DNA from 3 places in the Undibacterium sp. Di24W genome. Region 1 is predicted to be linked to each of the others. Evidence: predicted binding sites of a transcription regulator. Region 1 holds the regulator's gene; each other region holds the start of a gene.
What was found. Region 1 encodes LexA, which represses DNA repair genes until DNA is damaged. Its sites were predicted from a motif close to ACTGTATNNNNATACAGT; they were not measured.
Positions count from the first base shown of each region.

Region 2: a site for LexA is predicted at 5,123-5,140, ahead of recA (recombinase RecA). Genes of this name have one in related genera too.
Region 3: a site for LexA is predicted at 4,494-4,511, ahead of ruvA (Holliday junction branch migration protein RuvA). Genes of this name have one in related genera too.

Region 1 covers NZ_JBMPOP010000003.1:601,877-608,657, forward strand. Annotated here, with positions in the region: gene clpX (ATP-dependent Clp protease ATP-binding subunit ClpX) at 1-720, shown strand, start outside; gene lon (endopeptidase La) at 984-3,392, shown strand; gene lexA (transcriptional repressor LexA) at 3,552-4,205, opposite strand; gene rpsF (30S ribosomal protein S6) at 4,518-4,886, shown strand; gene priB (primosomal replication protein N) at 4,929-5,243, shown strand; gene rpsR (30S ribosomal protein S18) at 5,253-5,537, shown strand; gene rplI (50S ribosomal protein L9) at 5,564-6,016, shown strand; gene ACO0KZ_RS08930 (replicative DNA helicase) at 6,251-6,781, shown strand, end outside.
Region 2 covers NZ_JBMPOP010000003.1:298,110-304,890, forward strand. Annotated here, with positions in the region: gene ACO0KZ_RS07565 (EAL domain-containing protein) at 1-353, opposite strand, end outside; gene ACO0KZ_RS07570 (alpha/beta fold hydrolase) at 373-1,170, opposite strand; gene ACO0KZ_RS07575 (LysR family transcriptional regulator) at 1,368-2,258, opposite strand; gene ACO0KZ_RS07580 (aldo/keto reductase) at 2,508-3,536, shown strand; gene ACO0KZ_RS07585 (hypothetical protein) at 3,935-4,615, opposite strand; gene recA (recombinase RecA) at 5,258-6,295, shown strand; gene recX (recombination regulator RecX) at 6,426-6,781, shown strand, end outside.
Region 3 covers NZ_JBMPOP010000010.1:70,102-76,882, forward strand. Annotated here, with positions in the region: gene ACO0KZ_RS18580 (EAL domain-containing protein) at 1-305, shown strand, start outside; gene cysT (sulfate ABC transporter permease subunit CysT) at 428-1,282, shown strand; gene cysW (sulfate ABC transporter permease subunit CysW) at 1,282-2,166, shown strand; gene ACO0KZ_RS18595 (sulfate/molybdate ABC transporter ATP-binding protein) at 2,221-3,291, shown strand; gene ACO0KZ_RS18600 (CysB family HTH-type transcriptional regulator) at 3,300-4,241, shown strand; gene ruvA (Holliday junction branch migration protein RuvA) at 4,525-5,106, shown strand; gene ruvB (Holliday junction branch migration DNA helicase RuvB) at 5,145-6,212, shown strand; gene ACO0KZ_RS18615 (hypothetical protein) at 6,253-6,781, opposite strand, start outside.

The DNA of each region.
Region 1 (6,781 bases):
TATATCGATGAAATTGACAAAATTTCTCGTAAAGCGGAAAACCCTTCCATTACCCGCGATGTATCGGGCGAAGGCGTGCAGCAAGCCTTGTTGAAATTGATTGAAGGTACGATGGCATCTGTGCCGCCACAAGGCGGTCGTAAGCATCCTAATCAAGATTTTATTCAAATCGATACCACCAATATAATGTTTATTTGCGGTGGCGCATTCGATGGCTTGGCGAAGATTATTTCTGATCGCTCTGAGAAGAGTGGCATTGGTTTTGCGGCTAGTGTGAAGAGCGAAAGTCAAAAAAGTGCAAGCCAAGTTATTCTTGATGCTGAGCCACAGGACTTGATTAAATTTGGGATTATTCCTGAATTGGTTGGTCGTCTGCCAGTAATTGCGACCCTGATGGAATTGGATGAGACTGCTTTGATTCAAATTTTGGTTGAACCAAAAAATGCTTTAATCAAACAGTATGCAAAATTGCTAGAGATGGAAGGTTGTGAGCTGGAGATTCGACCTTCGGCGTTGCAGGCAATTGCGAAAAAAGCGATTGCCCGTAAGACTGGGGCGCGTGGTTTGCGTTCTATTCTTGAGCATGCATTGCTGGACATTATGTTTGAGCTGCCGAGCGAAAAAAATGTCGCTAAGGTTGTTATTGATGAAAACACCATTAATAATGCTGCAAAACCATTGTTAATTTACAATGAGCAGCCTAAAGTTGCAGGTGCGTAGTATTTTTTGATATCTGGACTTGAGTTGTAATTGAGTCTTTTATTGGAAATTTCCGCAATCTTTTTGTGAATCATTGTTTTTTGTCTGTGGTTCGCAAAAATAAGCAGTACAATTTACTGAAACAATAAAATTAGTTAGCTTCAATCGAAAAGCTACCCGGAGACTTCTCTGTGTGGCTTTTTTTATTGTTTTTTTCGGATGACGGGCTTGAGTTTTAGCCTAGTGCGCCAATCTAGTTAATGTAATTTTTTAAAAGGTGCGCCATGACAACTCCCACAATTACTGAACGTACAGAATTACCCTTATTGCCCTTGCGCGATGTCGTGGTATTCCCTCACATGGTGATCCCATTGTTTGTTGGTCGTCCAAAATCGATCAAGGCTCTGGAAGCTGCGATGGAGCAGGGTAAGAGCATTATGTTGGCGGCACAAAAAGCCGCTGCAAAAGATGAGCCTTCGGCCGAAGATATTTATGAAATTGGCTGTATCGCGAATATTCTACAAATGTTGAAATTGCCAGATGGCACGGTCAAAGTGCTGGTTGAAGGTACACAACGTGCGCGCATTCACAATATTACTGATTCTGAATCCCATTTTATTGCTGATCTGACGCCAGTTGCATTAGATGAGGGAGATGATTCCGAAGTCGAAGCAATGCGCCGCGCGATTGTTCAGCAATTTGATCAATATGTAAAACTAAACAAAAAGATTCCACCAGAAATTTTGGCTTCCTTGTCCGGTATTGATGATGCTGGTCGCCTGGCCGATACCATTGCCGCACATCTGCCTTTGAAGTTGGAGCAGAAGCAAGTTATTTTGGAAATATTTAGCGTGGCTAAGCGGTTGGAGCATTTGCTTGGTCAGCTAGAGGGTGAATTGGATATCCTCCAGGTCGAGAAACGTATCCGCGGACGTGTAAAGCGTCAGATGGAAAAATCTCAACGCGAATACTATTTGAATGAGCAGGTCAAAGCGATTCAGAAAGAACTCGGCGAGGGAGAAGAGGGCGCAGACATTGATGAGCTAGAGAAAAAAATAACTGCGGCAAAGATGCCAAAAGAAGCGCGCGATAAGGCCATGAATGAGTTGAAGAAACTTAAAATGATGTCGCCTATGTCCGCCGAGGCAACCGTGGTGCGTAATTACATTGATACCATCGTTAATTTGCCTTGGAAGAAAAAATCCAAAGTAAATAATGATTTGAGCAATGCTGAAAAAGTATTGAGCGATGATCATTACGGTTTGGATAAAGTTAAAGAGCGTATTTTGGAGTATCTCGCTGTTCAACAGCGTGTAGATAAATTGAAGGCTCCAATTTTGTGTTTGGTTGGGCCTCCTGGTGTCGGTAAGACTTCACTTGGACAATCCATTGCACGTGCGACGAACCGTAAGTTTGTTCGTATGGCCTTGGGTGGTGTGCGTGATGAGGCTGAGATTCGTGGTCATCGCCGTACCTATATTGGTTCTATGCCGGGTAAGATTTTGCAGAGTCTTTCAAAAGCGGGTGTACGTAATCCTTTATTCTTGCTTGATGAAGTCGATAAGATGGGGGCGGATTTCCGTGGAGACCCATCATCAGCTTTATTGGAAGTTTTGGATCCCGAACAAAATCATACTTTCTCAGATCATTACATTGAGGTGGATTTTGATTTGTCCGATGTGATGTTTGTAGCGACATCGAACTCTTATAACATTCCAGCAGCATTGCTGGATCGGATGGAAGTGATTCGTTTGTCGGGTTATACCGAAGATGAAAAAGCTAGTATCGCAATACGTTATTTGTTGCCCAAGCAAGTCAAGAATAACGGTTTGAAGGAAGAGGAAATTTCAGTTTCTGAATCAGCTATTCGCGACATCATTCGTTACTACACGCGTGAAGCCGGTGTGCGTTCATTGGAGCGTGAAATCTCTAAGATTTGCCGTAAGGTGGTAAAAATGTTGTTGCTCAAGAAGACAGAGAAGAAAGCCACTATCACTTCAAAAAATTTGGATAAATTCTTAGGTGTGCGCCGCTACGATTTTGGCGTAGCGACCAAAGAGAATCAAGTGGGGCAAGTCGTTGGTTTAGCATGGACCGAGGTTGGTGGTGATCTATTGACCATCGAGGCGGTCTCTATGCCTGGTAAAGGCGCGACGATTCGTACCGGTACGCTTGGTGATGTCATGAAAGAATCGATCGAAGCTGCGCGTACGGTTGTTCGTAGTCGTGCTGCTAGATTAGGTATCAAGGCTGACGTTTTTGAGAAGACCGATGTGCATATTCATGTACCAGAAGGCGCGACGCCGAAAGATGGTCCATCCGCAGGTATCGCGATGACCACGGCAATGGTCTCGATTTTTACAGGTATTCCGGTGCGTGCTGATGTGGCGATGACAGGTGAGATTACTCTTCGTGGCGAAGTTCTGCCAATTGGCGGTTTGAAAGAGAAATTATTGGCAGCACATCGTGGTGGCATTAAGACAGTGTTGATTCCTGAAGAAAATGCGAAAGATCTGACGGAGATTCCTGATAATGTAAAAAACAAGTTGGAAATCATTCCAGTGCGCTGGATTGATAAAGTCTTGGAAATTGCTTTGGAGCGCCAGCCAGTGCCCCTAACGGAAGAGGAAATGGCAGTCCCCGCAGTCGCAAAAACTGATGCAAGCGCAGATACTTCTACGATTAAGCACTAATCTGTACTCAGAACTTTTCTTTGTCGTTAAATAGAAAAATGCCCGATGATTTTGTCGGGCATTTTTTTATAATCTAACTAGTTATAGTTGATATATTTGTCGCGAGAATTTTTAATCGCTTTGGCTGTTTGATTCGAGCATGTGACTCTCCCTATCTACTTACCAGCTACGCATCAAGCCAACTGCGAGACCTTCTAGCGCAAAGTCGGGTACATTCTCATCAATAATAATGGGTGAGAAATCCGAATTCTCCGGTAGTAGCTCAACGCCATTTGATGTTTTCATATACCGTTTCACAGTAACTTCTTCGCCTATTCGCGCCACGACAATTTGTCCATTACGAGCACTGTCTGTTTTTTTGACTGCGAGTAAATCACCATCCATGATTCCTATGTCGCGCATTGATAAACCACGTACTCTGAGTAAGAAGTCTGGCTTTGCAGAAAATAACGATGAATCAACTTGGTAAGTTGCTTCAACATGTTCGGTCGCCAAAATAGGTGATCCTGCCGCGACACGTCCGACTAAAGGCAAGCTCAATTGCATCAGTGCTGGATGTGGTAATGCCATTTGCATATTTGGCATTGAGTTCGATAGTGCAGACTCCAGCAATCGAATGCCGCGGGAAGTGCCTGCTGCAATTTCAATAACACCTTTGCGAGCCAAGGCTTGTAAGTGCTCTTCTGCAGCGTTGGTGGAGCGAAAGCCTAATTCGTTAGCGATTTCGGCTCGTGTTGGAGGAAATCCCGTATTTTGAATAGCATCTTTTATAAGGTTAAGAATTTGTTCTTGGCGAGCGGTGAGCTTGAGCATAGTAGTCCCGTTAGGATCTTAATTGAATCTTTTATTGAATTTGTAGAGGCTGTATATATAAGCAGACTGTATTTTTATACAGTAAATGACTGAATGCAAGTTATTTTGTGTTTTTTTTGCACTTAACAGGTTAATCGCCATCAAATAAACGTTTTTCGCTTCGCGAAGTATGAGTGTAATTTCTAATTAACCATTACATGTAATCTAACCGCTTGATTGTGATGGGAAAATAAGTTATCATCGCGGGCTGTCCTCTTCCTGCACTCGTCTTGACGCCGAGGCAGGCTTTATTTTTGTCCACAAGGAGAAATTATGCGTCATTATGAAATCGTATTTATCGTACATCCCGATCAGAGCGAGCAAGTTCCTGCAATGATCGAACGTTACAAAGCTAGTGTAACTACACGTGGCGGCCAAGTGCACCGTGTTGAAGATTGGGGCCGCCGTCAATTGGCTTACATGATTCAAAAATTGGCTAAAGCTCACTATGTTTGCATGAACATTGAGTGCGACGCTGAAACTTTGCTTGAGTTGGAAACAGCATTCAAATTTAATGATGCCGTATTGCGCCACCTCACAGTTAAATTGAAAAAAGCAGAAACAGCTCCTTCTCCAATGATGAAGTCTGTGCAGAAAGAAGACTCTGCTAAGGCTCAACGTGTTGAAGCTCCAGCAGCTTAATTATTTTGACTAAGTGCGCGTAAGAAATCATAAATCATACTTGTGAATCAACTTAAAGTCGTAGCCACAGTTGTAGAGAAATCGGTGTTGCGTTATACCCCAGCGGGAATACCCATCGGCACAGCTACATTGAAGCACGATTCTAAGCAAGAGCAAGCAAGTGCTCCGCGCCAGGTTGAGTTCGAAATTCCAGCAATTGCTGCTGGTGAAATTTCTAAACAATTCCTGGAGATTGAATTGGGGGCTTTGATGATTTTTACTGGTTTCTTGGCGCGCAAAAACCGCAACAGCAAAAGTCTCGTTTTTCACGTTACTGAATTTCAGAAATCGGAAAACGAAACAAATTTACTAGATTAGGAGCCTAAAATGGCATTCGGTAAAAAATTTGATAAGAGCAAATTAAAACAAAAGCGTCAGCAACAAAATCCTTTGTTCAAACGTAAAAAATTCTGCCGCTTCTCAGCGGGTCATGTAGCAGCAGTTGACTACAAAGACATTGATACTTTAAAAGATTTCATCCAAGAAAACGGCAAAATTATGCCTGCACGTTTGACAGGTACTAAAGCTTTGTATCAACGTCAAGTTGACACAGCAGTTAAGCGCGCACGCTATCTCGCGTTGTTGCCTTACACTGATTTGCACACAGCGTAATTGACGACGGAAATTAGGAGAAAAACATGCAAGTTATTTTGATGGATAAAGTCGTTAATCTCGGCAATCTGGGTGATGTAGTTCGTGTTAAAGATGGTTACGCTCGTAACTTCTTGATTCCACAACGTATCGCTCGTCGTGCAACTGCAGCTGCGATCGCTGAATTTGAAGCGAAACGCGCTGAGTTGGAAAAAGCAGCAGCCGCTAAATTAGCTGAAGCTCAAGCTCAAGGCGAAAAATTGAACGGATTGACAGTTCAAATTTCTCAAAAAGCAGGTGTAGATGGTCGTTTGTTTGGTTCAGTAACCAACTTCGATATCGCTGAAGCATTGGCTAAACAAGGTTTCGCAGTTGAAAAGGCGCAAGTTCGCTTGCCATCCGGTCCTTTGAAAACAACTGGCGATCATTCCGTTTCTGTGGCATTGCACACAGACGTTGTGGTTGACGTAATCGTTGCTGTTCTGGGCGAGCACGCTTAAGCTTTAGTTCTTTCTAGAGTACAGAAAAGCCGGGTTTTCCCGGCTTTTTTTATGCCTTTTTTAGTGAACGTTAAATACTAAGGTGTCCCAATTATTTGGCATAAAAATAGAGATATTGAAATTGTAAAATAATTTGTGTATCTACTATTTGCTCGACCTATTTTTGATTTTAAGCTTGTTATTTGAGATGTTTCTTCTGTTTTTGAGTAGTAATAAAAAGGTATAATGCGCACCATGAAACCGCCTTCAGATCCTCAGTTAGACTCAATCCGTGTACCTCCACACTCCATCGAAGCTGAACAGTCAGTTTTGGGTGGTTTGCTGCTCGATAATGCTGCATGGGATAGGATTGCTGATTTTATTCGTGAAGATGATTTTTACCGCTACGATCATCGCATTATTTTTCAATTCATCGTTAAGCTGGTTAACTCTTCCCGTCCAGCCGATGTCATTACAGTTTTTGATGCCTTAAGTGCAGCCGGTAAAGCGGATGACGTTGGCGGTCTGACTTATTTGAATGCACTGGCGCAAAATACGCCCTCAGCAGCGAATATTCGCCGTTACGCTGAAATTGTCCGTGACCGCGGTGTCCTGCGTAAGTTGATAACTGTGGCAGATGAAATTTCCGGTCAAGCATTTAATCCGCAAGGCAAAGAAGTTAAGCAAATGTTGGATGAAGCTGAATCCAAAATCTTTGCGATCGCTGAAGAGGGAGCACGTGGTGCTCAGGGTTTTCATGCAATTCAGCCTTTGTTAACCCAGGTG
Region 2 (6,781 bases), 300 kb from region 1:
AGACGCAGACGTTCGTTCATGCGAATAACTACGCATTCAGTAATTGCCTGACCATCAATTTCTCGTCGCACAGCATTTAAAATGACAGGAATTGTTTTGCCATTTGCTGCAGCGAGAAAAATTGCGATCTCTTCAACGTGCCCATGAATATGCAACATAGTCATCACTTGCATATGGAACATTAGTCGATTGGCAGACGTCAGCAAATCATCCAAACTTTTTCCATTGAGCTCGGCCAATGAAACCCCCAGCATGGTCGCCAAAGTTTGATTGGCTGCCACGAGCTTCAGGTCGCTGTCAAAGACAAACAATCCGCAAGGTGCTTCCTGAACATTAAATTTTGAAATATTCATTGCATGAGTCATTCTTCGACTAGCTAGAAAGGTAATTCTTCATTAGCTTAATCGTTTCGTCAGGGTGACTCATGTGAGGGCAGTGCCCGGTCGCTTTCATTTGTTGCAAAGTGCTATTTCGCAAATGTTGATGCAAGTATTCACCGACGGCTTGTGGCGCAACAGAGTCTTCCTGGCATTGAAGCAGCAAGCATGGTTTATCAAAATCGACTAAATCAGATCGATTGTCGGCCAAGAAAGTGGCTTCGGCGAAACGCTTGGCGATCGGTGGATCCATCGCACAAAAGCTCTCCTCCAGTTCTTGCGCCAACTCTGGTTGATCAGGATTTTTTGCCACAACACCAGCGAGATAACTCGCCCAGCCTGGTTGATTGCGGGAGATCATATCAAGTAGGCCTTCTATGTCTGCTCGCTCAAAGCCACCGACATAATCAGGTGCCTCGTTCAAATAGCGCGGCGAGGGACAAATCATGATTAATTTAGATATCCGGTCAGGTATTTTATTGGCTGCCAACAAGCAAATCATGCTGCTGACAGAATGGCCCACCAATACCGCATCATGTAAATCAAGCGCTTCGCAGACATCAACCACATCGCTAGCATAGCCTGCCAAACTTGAGTAACGCTCCATGTCGTATGCGTCAAGGTCAGACTTGCCTGCGCCTACATAGTCAAATACGACCACCTTATAGTCTTTCTCAAAGGATGGAATAAGCTTGCGCCACATCACTTGATCGCAGCCATAGCCATGCGCGAAAACGATCGTTTGGGAGCCTGTTCCGCTGATTTTGACGTTGTTTCTAGAAATGATATTCATCTTGCACCCTATATATCTGCCACATTAAACCAGTCACTTTTTTGTCCGAGGTATTGAATTGTTTGAAGCAAAAACATTATCTAGCCATTATGCAACATTCTGCTCTGAGTAAGGCAAAAACTGCATGCTGCGTCCATCTGTATAGCATTCAAGCGGTTACGCAGTTTTGATATTAAGTACATTTGTTTTTCCTTGTATTAACAATCGACCATGTAATCGATGAACGCTCTGATCTTTAATGGCAAATGTTTACCTGGTTGATACACCGCATAAACGGCACCTGAGTAGGGCTCAGTCAGTTCCCAGTCTGAGAGAATCTGTAATGCTGAACCTGCTTTGATGGCTTCGATTGCTGTGAATTCGGGAACCAAACCTATGCCAGCATCGGCCAATACGCTTGCTAAAATTGCGCTGCTGTTATTTATCGTGATGCGACTACTGACTTTCACTTTTTCAATTTGGCCATGATCTTTGTGTTGAAGTGTCCATTGCTCGCGAAATCTGGCGTATCCGAGATAGATACATTGATGGCTAGTGAGTTCATTCGGATTTCTTGGCGTGCCATGTTGTTTAAGATACTGCGTTGATGCAACCAAAATATAACGCATTGGACATAGTGGCCGTGCGGCTAAGCCGGGCGCCAATTCGCGCGCGATACGTATCGCCAGATCAATGCCTTCATCAATTAAATCGACGTTTCTGTCTATTAAAGTGAGTTCTATATCGACTTCCGGATATTTTTTGAGAAAACCGGGAAGCTTCGGTGCTAACCATACCTGTCCAAACACGACAGGCGCGGTGATTCGAATGACGCCATTGGGTCTGGTGCTATAGCTCCCCGCAAGCGCATGGATGTCGCGTGCAGTACTTAGCATACGAACGCAGGCTTCATGGACTTGTTGCCCCAATTCCGTTAGCGCAATAGATCGCGTAGTGCGTTGCAATAGTCTAGCACCCATGTGTTTTTCTAGGCGAGAGACATGGCGACTAACGGCCGAAGTAGTTAAGTCCAAATGCCGTGCCGCGGCAGAGAAGCCACCACTATCGACCACTTGCGCAAAGATTGCCATTTCTTTCAACATTTCCATAAAATCTTTCGAATCGATTATTGTTGATTTAGGTGCAATAATTCTTTGTTTTTTTGACTCATTGTGTTTATTTTAGTCTTAATTGATACTTCGTTCCATGCAAATCAAACCAAAATTGCGATTAATGTCTGCGAGGAAGATGGCGGCACTCTTGGAGGGCATTTTGATGCGAGTAAGCTATACCGGGAGCTTCTTAAAACCCGTTATCTCTAAAAATTTAGTAAGGAGTGGAAAATGAATTCGGAAAAAATGCAGCAAGGGTTAAATTCAGAGGCAATAGCGAATGGAAAAATTCAGATCGCACAACGCCAACTTGGAACACAAGGGCTTAGTGTTTCTGCCTTAGGTCTGGGCTGCATGGGGATGAGTGATGATGCCTATGGCCATGCGGATGAAAGTGAAGCGATTGCAACCATCCATAAGGCCATCGAACTAGGCGTCAATTTCTTTGACACAGCAGAGCAATATGGGCCCTATGAAAATGAACGCCTGTTGGCTCGCGCATTGAAAAACAAACGAGACCAGGTCGTACTGGCAACAAAATTTGGTTTTCGTATTGAGGACGGTGTAACGACTGGCGTAAATAGTCACCCAAAGTACATCCGGAGTGCGGTGGAAGGTTCCTTGCGTCGTTTAGAAACGGATTATATTGATTTGTTATATCAGCACAGAGTCGATCCTTTGGTGCCTATCGAAGACGTGGTTGGTGTGATGGCTGAATTGGTACAAGAAGGTAAAGTGCGTTTCCTAGGTTTGTCTGAAGCAGGAGTTTCGAATATTCGCAAAGCACATGCCGTTCATCCCATAAGTGCATTACAAAGTGAATATTCCTTATGGGAGCGTAATCTGGAGCAGGATGTATTGCCCGTATTGCGTGAACTTGGGATAGGATTAGTGCCGTTTGGCCCCTTGGGGCGTGGTTTTCTAACTGGCAGTGCGAAACGTGCGGAGGATTACCCTGAGTCAGACTTTCGTCATCTTGATCCGCGTTTGCAAGGAGCGAACTTTGATTTGAATATGCAAGCGGCCACCTTGGTGAAGCAGATAGCAAAAGAACGCAATTCGACACCGGGGCAAATCGCACTTGCTTGGGTACTGCATCAAGGTAAGGATATCGTACCGATTCCAGGCACCAAGCGCCGCACCTATCTTGAGCAGAATATGCAGGCTCTGAGCGTGTCTCTCGATGCAAACGAAATTCAGCAGTTGAATTTGGCTTTGTCACAGGTGGCAGGTAAGCGATACAACGATCAAAGAATGGCGATGGTAGATCGATAGTTGAATTTTCAGATGTGAGGACATAACGTCAAAGTCGTGCGGATATTCCCGGCGCTAAGTCGATAGCAAAGACTTATTTGTAGACTGTGGCTGGGAGTATAAAAAAGATGAAATTTTTCTTAAGAAAAACGGTCATTTGGACGGGGTATGCGGTTCAGATAGCTGCGTTCTATTCGTTCATGGTTTGGGTTCAGTTGAGTGATCCAGATTGTGTTCTTGAGACAATCAGCCTCGTTTCTCAGATTCGATTCTGTGACCCTAGATACAGTCCTGAGTTCGATCCACCTAGTTTGATTTTTCTTGTGATGATTTTGGCTGTATTTATGCTTGGGAGAATAATGGTCTATTGGGGCAAGACTCAACAAATAATGGATTAACATCAATCAAGTAATGCAAGGTCAGAATCCTAACGAGTTGTATTTTTTATCGGCAGTATTTTTTTGTAATTTTCGAAGGTCTTCTAACTGCTGGTAGAGCGCATGCGTCTTATTAAAAAAAGCGTGTTTTGCTTCTGGTTTTGGGTCTCCATGAAAAGATTGATACGGATATTTTGAGTGGCACTCTGAACGGGCTTTCATTTGCTCTAATTCGTTTGTACTAATCTCAATTTTTAGCTGCAATATGAGTTGTTCCCAAATTACTTTCGGTAATTCTTGATAGTTGATGAGCTGGAGCTGGTCAAGATCGCGCTGTTTAATCGCGGTAGAGTAAAACTGGTCAAGTACTCGCAAACCATAGCCGTCAAAGTCGCCAGGTGATAAATCTTTCTGATCTACTTTCAAGTTTCCCATGTCAACAAAGTTAGGAATCATTTGCGGCCCACGTTGGCGCTGATGTGAGGCGAGTACCTGTTCTGGATCTCGATATAAAAAAAGCATAGGCGTTTGCGGAAATGCTTGTCGAATAAAATCAAATCGTCCTAAATGCCAGCTATCCAATTTGATGAGGAAATGTCTTTCCGTAGCAAAGCGCCGCTGTCCTAAAGTGCCAATTAATTGTTGAAAGAGGCGGATGTTTTTCTCGGTAAGTTCGTTAAACTGACGAAAGAACGAGTCAATTACTGGCGGTTCGGATAGCACAATGCAATGTTGCAAAGTACTAAGTATTTGTGTCAGTAAAGTCGAACCACAGCGTGAGACATGAAATACAAACGCGCTCGGTTCGACGGAGTCAGTAAATTGAGCAAGTGTTGAAATAGGTGTCCTGCAAACGCGACGTTGATCTGGAGTTTGGTCATTCAATGTATTTTGAAAAAAAGAAGCATGAAATCTTTGTGCCCCCATGTCGCGCCAAAATATGTCCGAAGTTTTATCGCAGATGCTTACTGGATACCAGTTTTTTAGAGACGGGAGTTGCTGTGCATCTATCCATTCACCTCGAGCGAAAGAGCGTTCTTCCACTGCAAATCCATGTTGTGATTGCATAAAATAACTGAAGTGAAAATAATAAAAATTTTAACATTTTATCGGGTAAGACCTGTAATTTTTTCGTGAGTTCAGATAGCGCTATGAGCTATTTGGAGAGCGCACTTGGAGTGATTAAAATGCAACGGCCAAAAAATATTTTAAAAGATGCTTGCATAAACCACTGATTTTTTATACAGTGCCGACATGCAGTGATTTGAGCAGCTTTTAAAAAGTTGCCTCATATCCGAATTAATTTCAATGTCATTGGCATTTACTTTATTTGGCAATTACTTTAGTACTCACTTGGAAGAGATCATGGACGATAGAAAATCTGATAACGGCACCGATAAAAGTAAGGCATTGGCTGCTGCGCTTGCACAAATTGAAAAGCAATTCGGTAAAGGCTCCATCATGCGTCTGGCAGATGGCGCAACGGTAGAAGAAGTGCAGGTCGTATCCACGGGTTCTTTAGGATTGGACATTGCACTCGGCGTTGGTGGCTTGCCACGTGGCCGTGTTATTGAGATTTATGGTCCCGAGTCTTCAGGTAAGACAACCATGACCTTACAAGTGATTGCTGAAATGCAAAAACTAGGTGGTACTTGTGCGTTTATAGATGCCGAACATGCATTGGATGTCGGCTATGCGCAAAAATTGGGTGTTAACTTAAATGATCTATTGATTTCTCAGCCAGATACAGGTGAACAAGCACTAGAAATCACCGATGCCTTGGTACGTTCTGGTAGTGTTGATTTGATTGTTATTGACTCTGTAGCCGCTTTAACACCAAAAGCTGAAATTGAAGGTGATATGGGCGATTCTTTACCTGGTCTGCAGGCTCGTTTAATGTCGCAAGCACTACGTAAATTGACAGGCAGTATTAATCGTACCAACACCACAGTTATTTTCATTAATCAGATTCGTATGAAAATTGGCGTTATGTTTGGTAGTCCTGAAACCACAACAGGTGGCAATGCCCTCAAATTTTACGCTTCCGTCCGCTTGGATATTCGTCGCACCGGTTCAATTAAAGCGGGTGATGAAGTCATCGGTAACGAGACTAAAGTTAAAGTCGTCAAAAATAAAGTTGCACCACCATTTAAAGAAGCTCATTTTGATATTCTTTATGGAGCAGGTACATCTCGTGAGGGGGAAATCTTGGACCTAGGTGCGGATTGCAAGATTGTTGAGAAATCAGGTTCTTGGTATAGCTATAACGGTGAAAAAATTGGACAAGGGAAGGATAATGCGCGTAACTTCCTGATTGAACGTCCTGCTTTGGCACATGAGATAGAAAACAAGGTACGGGCGCAGCTAGGTGTGCCTCTCTTGCCGGCCTTGGCTGTAGAATGATTTTTTGTTGGATAGTGCTTCGATCCGACGTTGCGTTAAATAGATCACGGTAGTCTTAAGTCGACCTGCTTGGCAACAAGCGGTCGACTTTTTTTATGAGTTCAATACCTCCCTTCAATTTGTAGAGCCTATGATTAAACCAAAACTAAGTTTAAAGGGACGAGCTCTTCGTTATCTTTCTATGCGCGAGCACAGTCGACACGAGTTAGCGCGAAAATTGCTTGCTTACGTGCAAGAAGGTGATGATTTGGAAGCGCTCTTGAATTTTTTGGAAGACTCAAAATTCTTATCTGATCAGCGGTTTTCTGAAGCACTGGTGAATAAGCGTCAGGCAAGGTTTGGCAATCGAAAAATTATGGCTGAGTTACAGAGTCACAACTTACCCAAAGAAGACTTGGAAGATTTGAAGGATGTACTTCGAGATTCTGAAGAAAAGCGTGCGATTGATGTTTTACATAGAAAATTCTTGAATCCACCAATCGATCA
Region 3 (6,781 bases), on a different contig from region 1:
GGGTACGTCCGAATGTCTTGAAGTTAAATTTTGGAAGTCATATTTTAGACAAAGACGGGTGCTTATTTGAGGATTTATTGGTGCATGCGGCGCGACTAAAATGCTTGATTGTGTTGCGAAAGGTCGATCGATTAGACCTTTTAGACAAATTCCAGAAGTTTTCAGATTTTCAAATTGCTTTTGCGGCGCAAGGCAATGCGATCGACATCCCCCGCTCAGTTATTGCGCCATCGCTGGTGAATTCTGCATCACAAACGCTAAGGATAAATACTTCTGATATGCACCGACAGGAATGCTGTAATTAGGCGAAGTTTTTTTTAATCTTATGCGGAAAATGACTATAGAAATGTGAAAAAAATCGTTTTCCATATAACTCGATCATGCAATCATGCGTCATCTAAAGCTAAATCTGTAATAAAGGCGTCGCATGGCATTTCTTTCAAAAAATCGGGCGAAGGCCAGGCGAGTTATTCCTGGTTTTCACTTATCGGTTGGATTTACTCTGTTTTATCTGGGCCTAATTGTCCTGATTCCTTTGTCTGCCGTTTTCATCAAGACGTTCACGATGACTTGGGATGCCTTCTGGCATACCGTCACTTCTGAGCGCGTGATGGCATCCTATCGCCTGACTTTTGGTGCATCACTGTTGGCCGCTTTTATTAATGTGATTTTCGGCGGTATCTTGGCTTGGGTTTTAGTGCGCTATAAATTCCCCGGTAAACGTTTAATTGATGCATTTGTCGATTTGCCGTTCGCTTTACCCACGGCGGTGGCAGGAATTACTTTGGCGACTTTGTGTGCGCCGAATGGTTGGCTGGGTAAGCTACTAGTACCGTTGGGTATTAAAGTGGCATATACACCGCTCGGTGTTTTAGTCGCTTTGATTTTTATTGGACTTCCCTTTGTTGTACGAACCGTGCAGCCTGTCTTGGAAGAGGCTGAAAAGGAATTGGAAGAGGCAGCGATTAGTTTGGGAGCCAGTCACTGGCAAACCTTCACGAAAGTCATTTTCCCCACTATTTTACCCGCGGTGCTAACTGGCTTTGCATTGGCATTTGCGCGAGCAACAGGTGAATATGGCTCCGTGATTTTCATCGCCGGTAATATGCCTATGATTTCTGAAATCACACCTTTGTTTATGATTACTAAGCTGGAGCAATATGACTATGCGGGAGCTACGGCGATCGCGGTTGTGATGTTGATTATTTCCTTTATTTTGCTATTGACGATTAATGGATTGCAAGCGTGGACGCGCCGTCGTCAAACAGCGGGGAGAGAATAATGTCTACACAAACTTTGACGACTAAACGTATAGAACCGCCGCTGCAACTGCAGGCGACTTTAGAGCCAGTCTGGGTCAGAGTATTGTTGCTTACTTTGGCTTTGGCTTTTGTTACTTTGTTTTTGTTTATTCCTTTAGTGGCAGTGTTCACGGAAGCTCTGCGTAAAGGCTGGGATGTCTATCTGACAGCGATACGAGAACCCGATGCCTTGTCAGCGATTAAATTAACTTTGATTGCTGCTGGTATTTCGGTACCCTTGAATTTGATATTCGGTGTGGCGGCGGCATGGGCGATAGCGAAATTTGAATTTCGTGGCAAGAATGTTTTACTCACGTTGATTGATCTGCCATTTTCTGTTTCGCCTGTCATTTCTGGCCTGATTTACGTGTTGCTGTTTGGCGCCCAAGGCTGGTTTGGTGAATGGCTGCGTGAGCACGATATCAAGATTTTGTTCGCGGTACCAGGCATCGTATTGGCAACGATTTTCGTCACCTTTCCTTTCGTTGCACGTGAATTGATACCCTTGATGCAGGCGCAAGGGAGTGAGGAAGAAGAAGCCGCTTTGGTATTGGGCGCATCCGGTTGGAAAACTTTTTGGCTTGTCACTTTGCCCAATATCAAATGGGGTTTGTTATATGGCGTGATCCTGTGTAATGCACGCGCTATGGGTGAATTTGGTGCGGTGTCTGTGGTGTCGGGACATATTCGTGGTGAGACCAATACTATGCCTTTGCAAGTCGAGATTTTGTATAACGAATATAACTTTACAGCAGCTTTTGCAGTCGCGTCTCTATTGACTTTGCTTGCGCTAGTGACTTTGGCATTGAAGACGATTGTAGAGTGGAGAACTGACGAATCGCGTCAGCGTGTTCCGCAAGAATAATGAAGTAGGCTTGCATTCGCCCTACAAATACTAAGTTGAAAGATTGGAAAAAACATGAGCATCGCTGTCAATCAATTGCAAAAACGCTTCGGCAATTTTACTGCCTTAGATAATGTGTCTTTAGATTTTCCTAATGGCGAATTAACGGCTTTGTTAGGGCCGTCTGGCTGCGGCAAAACGACCTTGTTGCGCATCATCGCTGGTTTGGAGTATGCCGATAGCGGTCAAGTTTTGTTGGATGGCGAAGACGCGTCGAATCAGCATGTTCGCGAGCGCCAAGTAGGCTTTGTGTTTCAACATTATGCCTTGTTTAAGCACATGACCATCTTTGAAAATATCGCATTCGGCCTGCGCGTCAAACCGCGCCATCTGCGTCCATCTGAAACGCAGATCAAAGAAAAGGTCACCAAATTACTGGAATTAGTGCAACTCGATTGGCTGGCGGATCGTTACCCACCTCAACTCTCAGGTGGGCAGCGTCAGCGTATAGCATTAGCGCGTGCATTGGCGGTCGAGCCGCGTGTTCTATTGTTGGATGAACCTTTCGGTGCACTAGATGCGAAAGTGCGTAAAGAGTTACGTCGTTGGTTGCGTCGCTTACATGATGAATTGCATGTGACCAGTATTTTTGTCACACATGATCAGGAAGAGGCACTTGAAGTCGCGGACAAAATCGTGGTGATGAATCATGGCAAAGTTGAACAGGTCGGCGCACCGAACGAAGTTTACCAACATCCTGCTACGCCGTTTGTGTATGGTTTCTTGGGTAACGTGAATCTGTTTCATGGTCGAGTGCACGAAGGTGTATTGGATGCGGATGGCGTAGCATTTGATGCGCCCGGTCATGCCGATACCCGTGATGCGGTTGGCACAGGTTATGTGCGACCCCATGAATTAGATATTGATCGCTATACAGTTGGTGCCACTGGGTTGGTGGTGAAGTTGCGCCGCGTGCATGGCATAGGACCGCTTGCGCAGTTGGAACTGGTACGTGAAGACAATGGACAAATCGTGGAAGCAATGATTAGTACTGAGCGCGCTGTGTATTTGAATCTGCAAGTGGGCGAAGCATTAGTGGTGAAACCGAAACGTCTGCATGTGTTTGTTGATAATGTAAGTGCCTAGGAACGACTATGAATTTCCAACAATTACGCTCCATACGTGAAGCCTGTCGTTGCGGTTATAACTTAACCGAAGTGGCGAATGTTTTGTACACCTCGCAACCAGGTGTCAGTCGCCAGATCCGCGAAGTGGAAGAGGAACTGGGTGTCGATATTTTTGAACGCAACGGTAAGCGTTTGACTGGCTTGACTGAGCCAGGTAAGGGCATCTTGCCCATCATAGAACGATTGCTGTTAGAAGCTGAAAATTTGCGTCAGGCGGGCAACGATTATTCCGATCAAGCACGCGGTACTTTAGCGATTGCCACTACACATACCCAAGCGCGCTATGTGTTACCGAAAGTGGTGCAGCAATTTCGTTTGGCTTTCCCCGAAGTGCGTATCGCCTTACAACAAAGTGCGCCCGAACATATTGCAGAATGGGTCTTGTCGGGCAAGGCAGATATCGGGATTGCGACCGAAGGTTTATCCGCATTTAAAGACCTGGTGTCCTTTCCTTGTTACGAATGGAATCACGTCGTGGTGGTGCCGGACGGACATCCCTTATTAGCGCATGTAGAATTAAGTCTCGAAGACCTCGCGAAATATCCATTGATTACGTACGATGTTGGTTTTACTGGTCGTGGACATATTGACGATGCATTCAAACAAGCTGGCTTGCGGACCGATATCGTGTTAACCGCGATGGACTCAGACGTGATTCAACAGTATGTTGCTTTAGGATTGGGCGTAGGTCTGGTGGCATCGATGGCGATTGAGACTGGGAATGAAAACCAACGTGCACAAGGTTTGCGTACCATTTCGGCGAGTCATTTATTTCAGTCTAATGTGACCCGACTTGCAGTCAGACGCGGTGCTTACTTGCGCGCTTACACCTATGATTTCATACAAAAATTCGCGCCGAGTTTGAGTCGTGAAGAAATACGTGGTGCTTTAGTAGAACAAGATAGCTAAGTTATTTTGATTGCATCGTCATTTGCTGGGTAAATGGGCAACGACTTAGCGTAAGTCGGTAATTTGTGCGGATTGTAAAAAGGAGTGAGCTTAAGATGCTCACTCCTTTTTGTTTTGGCTTTCGCCCTCTGCTTAAAGGCAAAAATTATGCGACGTTAGCTAAGCTATTGAAATTGTCGCAGTCTTATTCTAAGCAAGTTTTTATGTGGCACGACACATCCCTCGTCAATCTCCCTAGAATAGTTTACTATTACTGCTTATTTATACAGTATGAAAGCTCAGCATGATAGGTCGTATTGCCGGAACCCTGATAGAAAAGAACCCACCACAGATCATGGTTGATTGTCAGGGGGTGGGCTATGAAATCGACGTGCCTATGAGCACTTTTTATAATTTGCCGGCACTCGGTGAAAAAGTGGCCTTGTTGACTCATCTGGCGATTCGTGAAGATGCGCATGTTTTGTTTGGCTTTGGTACGGCAGAGGAACGCACCACCTTTAAGCAATTAATCAAAATCAGCGGTGTCGGGGCGCGTACTGCATTGTCGATTTTGTCTGGTATGTCGGTGGCTGATCTGGCGCAGGCGATTACTTTGCAAGAAGCAGGACGTTTAACTCGGGTACCTGGTATCGGTAAGAAAACCGCTGAGCGTTTGCTGCTTGAACTTAAAGGTAAGTTGGGGGCAGATCTCGGCGCTGCAGGCGTTGCGGCAGCGGCGGGTGATCATAGCTCGGATATTTTGAATGCTTTGCTCGCGCTTGGTTACTCAGATAAAGAAGCTTTAGCTGCGCTTAAATTGGTGCCAGCAGGTTCGGGTGTTTCTGATGGCATTAAAGCGGCTTTGAAGGCTCTTTCTAAGAGTTAAATAAGGGCAAAAAAGCTAAACACGAATAGTGATATTTTATGAGCATACAAACCGACAATCTCTCCACGCAATTCGTAGATACCCGCATTATCGCGGCGACGCCTTCTTCACCCAATGAAGAAGCGATAGAACGAGCCTTACGCCCAAAACAACTTGATGAATATGTTGGTCAGGAAAAGATCCGAGATCAGTTAGAGATCTTTATCGGTGCAGCGCGTCAGCGTAAAGAAGCACTTGATCATACTTTGCTGTTTGGACCACCAGGTCTTGGTAAAACGACGTTAGCGCACATCATTGCGCGTGAGATGGGTGTGAATCTACGTCAAACTTCAGGACCGGTGCTGGAACGCGCTGGTGATTTGGCGGCTTTACTGACAAATCTGGAAGCGAATGATGTTTTATTCATTGATGAGATTCATCGCCTTTCACCCGTGGTAGAAGAGATTTTGTATCCTGCTTTAGAGGACTATCAGATCGATATCATGATCGGCGAAGGACCTGCAGCGCGCTCGGTTAAATTGGATTTGCAGCCGTTTACTCTGGTTGGCGCGACTACTCGCGCTGGGATGCTGACGAATCCTTTGCGTGATCGTTTCGGTATCGTTGCACGTTTGGAATTTTATACTTCTGAAGAACTCAGTCGTATCGTCACTCGTTCGGCATCGCTGCTGCAAGTCCCGATTAAGGATGATGGCGCTTTTGAAATCGCGAAACGTGCGCGTGGTACGCCAAGGATAGCGAATCGTCTTTTGCGCCGGGTGCGTGATTATGTGCAGGTTAAAGGCGATGGTGAAATCACCAAGCCGATGGCTGATGCGGCATTGAAGATGCTAGACGTGGATGCGGTCGGATTTGACTTAATGGATAGGAAATTACTCGAAGCCATCTTGTTTAAATTTGGTGGTGGTCCAGTCGGCTTGGATAATGTCGCTGCGGCGATAGGAGAGGAGCGCGATACGATAGAAGATGTGCTTGAGCCTTATCTGATACAGCAAGGTTATTTACAACGTACACCGCGTGGGCGCATCGCCACTGCTAGCGCCTATGAACATTTCGGCTTGACTGCACCGCGCACTAATCCAAATGGGGATTTGTGGGGAACATAACTTGATAAGGCCTGTGCCTTATCAAGTTAGGGTAAGTTGCTTACTGCACTCGTGTGCATTGGCGCAAGACGCATTTAGCGACGAAATCCTTTTTTGCTTCACAGCTCATTTTATACACTTCCACGCTGCCTATTGGCGAGACCAATCCCGCCCCTTTGGTGCCAACACAACCCGCTTCCTTAGCCATTCTTTCGACTGTGAATGATGATGTGCCAAGTCTAAAAGGAATTGTTTCAATTTTTTCGTAAGTTGGCGCAGAGCTTGATTTTGTTGGTGTTGTAGTGGGTGTCGTAACTGGTGTCATAGTTGGTGTTGTACTTGCCACTACGGGTTCATTCTGTTGCGGCACTGTGTTTTGCATAGGCAAGTCTAGCGACTTTTCCGTCGTAGCCGGTGCAGGACTAACAACCAAACGTTCTGCTGTCGGTTGAACAGGAGATGTTATTGCTTGAGTCCTAGCTATTGTCGATTGAGTCGGCGACGCAGCGGCGGTTGAGAATGCAAACATTTCGTTTTGTAAAGTATCGACGCATGAGTTAGCGGCATTCTTCTGTTCTAGCTTAAGTCGC